DNA from 2 places in the Pantoea dispersa genome. Region 1 is predicted to be linked to the other one. Evidence: predicted binding sites of a transcription regulator. Region 1 holds the regulator's gene; the other holds the start of a gene.
What was found. Region 1 encodes CRP, which controls carbon source genes, mostly activating them, when cyclic AMP is high. Its sites were predicted from a motif close to ATGTGANNNNNNTCACAT; they were not measured.
Positions count from the first base shown of each region.

Region 2: the regulator CRP is predicted to act here: its motif matches at 2,717-2,734, upstream of deoC (deoxyribose-phosphate aldolase).

Region 1 covers NZ_CP082346.1:293,869-298,297, reverse strand. The annotation lists gene K7H94_RS01325 (YheU family protein) at 1-185, shown strand, start outside; gene K7H94_RS01320 (phosphoribulokinase) at 247-1,116, shown strand; gene K7H94_RS01315 (OsmC family protein) at 1,187-1,591, opposite strand; gene crp (cAMP-activated global transcriptional regulator CRP) at 1,896-2,528, shown strand; gene K7H94_RS01305 (YccS/YhfK family putative transporter) at 2,587-4,429, shown strand, end outside.
Region 2 covers NZ_CP082346.1:3,370,930-3,375,358, forward strand. The annotation lists gene deoB (phosphopentomutase) at 1-222, opposite strand, end outside; gene deoA (thymidine phosphorylase) at 318-1,640, opposite strand; gene deoC (deoxyribose-phosphate aldolase) at 1,752-2,531, opposite strand; gene K7H94_RS15815 (TatD family hydrolase) at 2,945-3,721, opposite strand; gene K7H94_RS15820 (patatin-like phospholipase family protein) at 3,718-4,429, opposite strand, start outside.

The DNA of each region.
Region 1 (4,429 bases):
CGCTGGAAAACCTGATAGAAAGTTTTGTGCTGCGTGAAGGCACCGATTATGGCGAGCAGGAGCGCAGCCTGACGCAGAAAGTGGCCGACGTGCGCCGCCAGCTCAAGCAGGGCGAGGTGGTACTGGTGTGGTCAGAATTGCATGAATCGGTCAATATTATGCCGCGGCGTGAATTTCGCGGCTAATGCGTCAGGCGGCAATTCGTGGTAACAATGCTCATCGCCGGACTTCACAGGGAGCGCTGTTATGTCAGCCAGGCATCCAGTCATAGCCGTTACCGGTTCCAGCGGCGCCGGAACCACCACCACCAGTCTCGCCTTCCGTAAAATTTTCCAGCAGCTGGATCTGCACGCGGCGGAAGTAGAAGGCGACAGTTTCCATCGCTATACCCGTCCGGAAATGGACATGGCGATTCGTAAGGCGCGCGACCTCGGGCGTCACATCAGCTACTTTGGCCCGGAAGCCAACGACTTCGGCCTACTGGAGCAGACTTTCCGCGACTATGGTCAGAGCGGACTCGGCCAGTCGCGCAAATATCTGCACACCTACGATGAAGCGGTGCCGTGGAATCAGGTGCCAGGCACGTTTACACCGTGGCAGCCGCTGCCGGAAAACACCGATGTGCTGTTCTATGAAGGCCTGCACGGCGGCGTGGTGACGCAGCAGCATAACGTGGCGGAACATGTCGATCTGCTGGTTGGCGTGGTACCGATTGTTAATCTGGAGTGGATTCAGAAACTGGTGCGCGACACCAGCGAGCGCGGCCATTCGCGCGAAGCGGTGATGGATTCGGTGGTGCGTTCGATGGAAGACTACATCAACTACATCACGCCGCAGTTTTCCCGCACGCACCTCAACTTCCAGCGCGTGCCGACCGTGGATACCTCGAACCCGTTTGCCGCGCGTGAGATCCCGTCGCTGGATGAGAGCTTTGTGGTGATCCATTTTCGCGGCCTGGAGGGCATCGCTTTTCCTTATTTACTGGCGATGATCCAGGGCTCGTTTATTTCCCACATGAATACGCTGGTGGTGCCGGGCGGCAAGATGGGACTGGCGATGGAGTTAATCATGACGCCGCTGGTGCAGCGGTTGATTGAAGGAAAACGCATTGAATAGCGCAGGCTAACGCGCCAGTTTCGCCGGGAGGTAATGAGATCGGGAGCGCAGGGCCGCGCTCCCGGCTGGATTACAGTTCGACGACTTCGTAGCTGTGCGTTATCTCGACGCCCTTGCCCAGCATGATCGCGACCGAGCAGTACTTCTCCGCGGACAGATCCACCGCGCGCGCCACCGCTTTATCGCTCAGCGCTTTGCCGCTGACAATAAAATGCAGATTGATATGCGTAAAAATGCGTGGCGCTTCTTCGCGGCGTTCTGAGGTCAGTTTGACTTCACAATCGGCGACATCGTTGCGCCCCTTTTGCAGAATCGACACCACGTCAATCGCGCTGCAGCCGCCCGCAGCCATCAACACCATCTCCATCGGGCTGGGCGCTTTATCACCGGAATTGCCGTCCATTAATACCTGATGACCGGATGAGGATTCTCCGAGAAAGGTCAGCCCTTCCACCCATTTCACTCGTGCCTGCATTATTCTTTCTCCTGAAGCGGCGGTTTTGCCGCCAGAGTACGCTTTCACCTGACAAACAGCAATGCAGACGCATCCCCCACCTGCTGAAGCGAGACAACAGGAGACAGGTTGCAAAAGCTATGCTACAAACAGTGCTGAAAATATTTTCGTCACGAAAGACGAAAGCGGGACGAATCAAAAGCATCGCTTACGAATCCACCCCCGAATAACTGTCCCTCACGGGAAACGCTGGACGATTTCACCGCCTGACAGGGAAAACTGCCCCCTGTATTTTGGGCACGATTACAACAGAGGATAATAGCGAATGGTTCTCGGCAAACCGCAAACAGACCCTACACTCGAATGGTTCCTGTCCCATTGCCATATTCACAAATATCCATCCAAAAGCACCCTCATCCATCAGGGTGAGAAAGCGGAAACGCTGTACTACATCGTGAAAGGTTCCGTCGCGGTACTGATTAAAGATGAAGAAGGCAAAGAGATGATTCTCTCCTACCTCAATCAGGGGGATTTCATCGGTGAGCTCGGCCTGTTTGAAGAGGGCCAGGAGCGTAGCGCCTGGGTACGTGCGAAAACCGCCTGCGAAGTGGCTGAAATTTCCTACAAAAAATTCCGTCAGCTGATTCAGGTCAATCCGGATATTTTAATGCGCCTGTCGGCGCAGATGGCGCGTCGCCTGCAGGTAACATCTGAAAAAGTCGGCAACCTTGCCTTCCTCGATGTGACCGGCCGTATCGCGCAAACGCTGCTCAACCTGGCGAAACAGCCTGATGCCATGACCCACCCGGACGGTATGCAGATTAAAATCACCCGTCAGGAGATTGGTCAGATCGTGGGCTGCTCACGCGAAACCGTGGGTCGTATCCTGAAAATGCTGGAAGATCAGAACCTGATCTCCGCACACGGCAAAACCATCGTCGTTTACGGCACCCGCTGATTTCTTCTCACCCACGGCGTGATGGCAACATCGCGCCGTTTCTGTTTACGATGAGCTGATGTGGCGTCGAATCATCTATCATCCGGAAGTTAACTATGCGCTGCGGCAAACGCTGGTGCTGTGCCTGCCTGTGGCGCTCGGCTGGCTGTTTGGCGATCTGCAAAAAGGGCTGCTGTTCTCCCTGGTGCCGGCCTGCTGCAACATCGCCGGTCTGGATACGCCACACAAGCGGTTCTTCAAACGGCTGATTGTCGGCGGCGCACTGTTCGCCAGCGGCAGTTTTCTGATTCAGTACCTCACGGCTTACGCTGTGCCGCTGCCGCTGATTCTGCTGGTGTTACCGCTGCTGGTGGGCGTGACCGGTGAAATCAGCCCGCTGCATGGCCGTTTGCTGCCCGGCACGCTGATCGCCGCCATCTTTACCTTAAGCCTCGTCGGCCGTATGCCTATGTGGGTCCCGCCGCTGCTGTATATCGGCGGGACGCTGTGGTACGGGCTGTTTAACTGGTTCTGGTTCTGGCTGTGGAAAGAGCAGCCGATGCGCGAGACCCTTAGCCTGCTGTACCGCGAGCTGGCCGATTACTGCGACGCCAAATACACCCTGCTGACGCAGCTGACCGATCCGGAAAAAGCGCTGCCGCCGCTACTGGCGCGCCAGCAGAAAGCGGTCGATCTGATCACCACCTGCTACCAGCAAATGCATATGCTGTCCGCCAGCCGTGATAACAGTCATAAACGCCTGACGCGCGCCTTTCAGGTTGCGCTCGATCTGCAGGAGCACATCTCGGTCAGCCTGCACCAGCCGGAAGAGGTGCAAAAGCTGGTGGAGCAGAGCCACGCCGAGGCGGTGATCCGCTGGAACGCGAAAATCATTTCGGCACGGCTGCGCGTGCTGGCCGATGCCATTCTCTATCACCAGCTGCCGGAACGCTTCCACATGGAGAAGCCGCTCGGCGCGCTGGAGAAAATTGCCCGGCAGCACCCGGATAATCCGGTCGGTAATTTCTGCCTCTACCATTTCAGCCGCATTGCGCGCGTGCTGCGCACGCAGAAGCCGCTGTATACCCGCGACCTGATGGCCGATCGCCAGCGCCGCCTGCCGCTGTTGCCGGCGCTGCGCAGCTACCTGTCGCTAAAATCTGCCGCGCTGCGGACGGCGGCGCGCTTCGCCGTGATGCTGATGTTCGGCAGCGCGCTGGCGCTGTTCTTCAATATTCCCAAGCCCTACTGGATTCTGATGACCATCATGTTTGTCAGCCAGAACGGCTACAGCGCCACGCGCGTGCGCATTCAGCACCGCGCGCTCGGCACCTTCGCCGGCTTGCTGATCGCCGCGGCGTCGCTGCGCTTTGCTGTTCCGGAGTCGATTGCCCTGCTGACCATGCTGGTCATCACGCTCGCCAGCTATCTGATCACGCGTAAATATTATGGCTGGTCGATGATTGGCTTTACCGTAACGGCGGTGTATTCGCTGCAGCTGCTGTCGCTGAACGGCGCGCAGTTTCTGCTGCCGCGCATGATGGATACGCTGATGGGCTGCCTGATTGCCTTCGCCGGCATGATCTGGCTATGGCCGCAATGGCAGAGCGGGCTGCTGCGCAATAACGCGCACGACGCGCTGGAAGCGTATCAGGAGGCGCTGCGCCTGCTGCTCGGTCCGGAGCAGGCGCCGGAGAAGCTGGCGTATCAGCGCGTCAAGGTTAACCAGGCGCACAACGCGCTGTTTAACTCGCTCAACCAGGCGTCCACCGAGCCGGGCTTTAACTTCCAGTATCTGAAAGATATGCGCCTGTGGGTGACTCACAGCCAGTTTATCGTCGAGCACATCAACGCCATGACCATTCTGGCGCGCGAGCACACCATGCTGACGCCAAAGCTGGCGGAGCGCTATTTGCAGTCCT
Region 2 (4,429 bases), 940 kb from region 1:
CGGCGGGAAGCGGCCGGTAGAGAGTTCCGCCGCTTTGCCAAGGCCGAGCGCGGTCATGTTGGGCAGATGCAGCGGACCTTCGCGGCCTTCATTGGCGCGGCCTTCAAAGCACGCTTCGGCGATATGGCCGAGCGTATCCGATCCTTCATCACCGAATTTATCGGCGTCTTTGCTGGAACCAATCCCGAAGGAGTCGAGAACCATAATAAAAGCACGTTTCATGCAAGTCTCCTGCGCCATAGCGCGATGACAAGTCAAAAAAAAAGCGATCAGATCAGTATACCCGAACGGCCGCTGCCTGGCACGCAGTTACGCCACTATTCGCTGATGCGGCGATACACCACCGGCGTGGCCTCCGGGGCGTGGTCGCTGAGCGTTATCGCCGCTTTCACTGCCGCAGCGGCCTGCTGCCACTGCGCTTCCGATGCGGCATGAATCACCGCCAGCGGCTGCTGCGCATTGACCTCACTGCCCAGCGTGATCATGTCGCTGAGGCCCACGCTGTAATCAATGCTGTCGCTGGCGCGCTGACGGCCACCGCCCAGCGCCACCACCGCCAGGCCCAGCGCCCGCGTGTCCATGGCGCTGACGATGCCGGGACGATCGGCGTACACCGCTTTGCTCAGCATCGGTGCCGGCAGGTAGCGGTCCATCTGCTCGATGAAATCCGTCGGGCCGTTCTGCGCCGCCACCATGCGGGCAAACACCTCAGCCGCTTTACCGTTATCCAGCACCTGCTGCAGTTTTTGCCGCGCTTCGGCTTCGTTCGCCGCCAGTTTGCCGGAGATCAGCATCTCAGCGCACAGCGCCAGCGTGACCTCCAGCAGCCGCGGATTACGCGCCTCACCGGTGAGGAAATGCACTGCTTCGCGCACTTCCAGCGCATTACCGGCGCTCGATGCCAGCACCTGATTCATGTCGGTGAGCAGCGCGGTGGTTTTGCATCCCGCACCGTTGGCGACGCCGACAATCGCCTGCGCCAGCTGCTGCGAGGCCTCAAAGGTTGGCATAAACGCCCCGGATCCGACTTTGACATCCATCACCAGCGCGTCTAATCCTTCGGCTAATTTTTTGGCGAGGATCGAGGCGGTGATCAGCGGAATAGAATCCACAGTGGCGGTGATATCGCGCGTGGCGTAGAACCGCTTATCCGCCGGCGCCAGCGAATTGGTCTGACCGATAATGGCAACGCCGACCTGTTTGATGATCTGGCGGAAGCGATCGTCGCTGGGGAAGATATCGAAGCCGGGAATGGCTTCCAGCTTATCCAGCGTGCCGCCGGTGTGACCGAGGCCGCGCCCGGAAATCATAGGCACGTAGCCGCCGCAGGCCGCCACCATCGGACCCAGCATTAGCGAAGTGACATCGCCCACGCCGCCGGTCGAGTGTTTATCAACAATCGGTCCGTTGAGATTCAGCGCCTGCCAGTTGAGTACCGTGCCGGAATCGCGCATCGCCATGGTCAGCGCAACGCGTTCTTCCAGGTTCATGTCGTGAAAATAAATCGTCATCGCCAGCGCGGCGATTTGCCCTTCAGATACGCTGTTATCACGCACGCCGTTGATGAAAAAGCGGATTTCCGCTTCGCTCAGCGGCTGGCCGTCGCGTTTTTTACGAATAATTTCTTGTGGCAGGAACAAGGTTGCCTCCCCGGAAAAGCGATGTATCGCTGAATGACAGCCGCCAGCTGCGCAGCAATGCGCACCTGACGGCAGTGACGCCGTGGGCCGCCATTTTAGCGACCGCGTGGATCAATAACCGGCTTTGCTGGTCGCCGTAGCGTGGCCCAGGGTATTCAGCAGGCTGGCTAACAGGCTGGAAGCGCCGAAGCGGAAATGACGCGCATCCGCCCAGCCGCTACCGAGGATGTCGTCGGCCAGCTGCAGGTAGATAGCGGCATCTTCCGCCGTGCGCACGCCGCCAGCCGGTTTGAAGCCCACCTGCTGCTGCACGCCTTTGTCACGGATTACCTGCATCATGATCGCCGCCACCTCTGGCGTGGCGTTGACCGGCACTTTACCGGTAGAGGTTTTGATGAAATCCGCGCCGGCATCGATCGCGATTTCGGACGCTGCACGAATCAGCGCTTCCTCTTTTAGCTCGCCGGTTTCAATGATCACTTTCAGCAGCACGTTCGCCGCCGCGCAGGCCTCTTTACAGGCTTTTACCAGCGCAAAGCCGACGTCACGATTACCGGCAATCAGCGCACGGTACGGGAACACCACGTCAACTTCATCCGCGCCATAGGCGATTGCCGCACGGGTTTCCGCCAGCGCGATGTCGATGTCGTCGTTACCGTGCGGGAAGTTAGTGACGGTCGCGATACGAATTTCCGGCGTGCCCTGCTCGCGCAGCGTCTTACGTGCAATCGGGATAAAGCGCGGATAGATACAGATCGCCGCCGTGTTACCGGCCGGTGATTTCGCCTGATGGCACAGCGCGATCACTTTTTCATCGGTGTCGTCTTCATTCAGGGTGGTCAGGTCCATCAGTTGCAGCGCGCGCTGCGCGGCCGCGTTCAGATCGGTCATGGTGCTCTCCAAAGTCAGGCCGGTGAAATCTGCTCACCGGAGAATGTGATAATTATAACAACCCACGCCGCGTGGAATTGCGAGGTTTGTCACAAGGAAAAGGAAACCGCGCTCTGATATACATGCATTTAGCGATTTTAATCACATTAAATCGCTATTTTGCCGAACAGCGCGGCATGATGCGATTGTGATTATTATCACAAATGTTGCCGCAAAAAGGTATCGGATATCGTTAAAGCGTAGTTAATTTGCGACAGAGCGGGAGTTGTCAGCACATCATCAGAAGTGGCAGAGGGTTTGCAGCGACGCGATTCATCGCGCAATAAATTGTGCCGCTGGCAAAATTGCAACGGCCATTAACCGTGACGGCCCTATTAGATGAAGTGAGGTGACGGCAGGCGCAGGATCAATACTCAATCCGGCAGCGCGAACAAACGCAGGCTGTTGTGCCACAGCGCATTGGCGATCTCATCGGGCGGTTCCGGGCGCAGCTGGCACAATACTTCGAACACATTACGCGCGCGCTCCGGGCGATTGGGCTGGCCCTGAAAACCGTGCAGCGGCATATCCGGCGCATCGGTTTCCAGCAGCAGCGCCTGCAATGGCAGGCTGGCGATGGTGTGGCGGGTTTTGCTGGCGCGCGCATAGGTAATGGTGCCGCCGACACCAATCGCGTAGCCAAGGGCGATGAAACGCTCCGCCTGCTGCTGGCTGCCGGCAAAGCCGTGCACCACGCCGCGTCGCGGCACGTCGTGACGGCGCAGATACTGCGCCAGCTGATCGTGCGTACGTCGCGAATGCAGGATCACCGGCAAATCATAGCGCTTTGCCAGCTTCAGCTGCGCCTCCAGCAGCCGGGTTTGCCGCGCAAAATCCGGCGCTTCCATATACAGATCCAGCCCGATTTCCCCGATCGCCACGCGTTTTGCATCCGGCGTTTGCAGGTACTGCTCAAGGCGATCGAGATCGTCATCCTGATGTTGCGCAATATTGATCGGGTGCAGCCCGAGCGCGCTATACAGCGCCGGATGCTGCTGCGCCAGCTGGCTCACCACGGCAAAACGGCTGGCATCCACGCACGGCACGATGATGCGTTCCACACCCGCCTGCGCCGCCTGCGCGATACTGTATTCGGCAGCGGTGACGAATGGCGGAAAATCAAAGTGGCAGTGGGTGTCGAAAAATCTCATGCCAGCGATCCTGCATCGTAGTCGGCGTCATTGCCCGCCAGCGGCGGCGTGCTGACCGGCCGGTTATCCGGCGCGTTGGCGACGGCGGCGGGCGGCGTCACGGCAATCGGTCGCGCCAGCGGTTCAGCATCGCTCAGCCACTGGCCCAGCGTCGCCAGGAAATAGCGCCCGCTGCGGCGGCCCAGATGATAATCCTGATTCAGCGACGCCAGACGACTGCCCAGCGCCATGCTGGCCAGCGGCTTTGGCGGAAAGATTTCAATGATGCGCAGATTATCCGGCGGCTGTTCAATAAACTGCTGAATCTGGCGGTAGCTCTCTTCGTGCTGATGCAGAATATTGATCATTGGCTGCAGGGCGCTGTCGCTCAGCCAGCGCTCCATGCGTTTAAACCACTTCGGCGTATACGCCATCTGTGACGGCACGGTACGGATCACCACAATAGTATCGGCGCCACGCCGCGCCGCTTCGCGCACCGGAATGGCGTCGCTGATGCCGCCGTCGAGATAGCTCACACCATCCATCAACACGCCGCTGCGGTAGAAACCGGGGATCGCGCTGGAAGCCTTAATGATGTCATGCCAGGTCAGATTGGTGGGATTGAAATACTGCGCGCTGTAATCATCGCTGCGGCAGGCGCACATGTAAAATTCGCTGCCTTTGGCAAACAGGCTTTCGGCGCTGCTCAGCGCCAGCGGGAACTCCTGT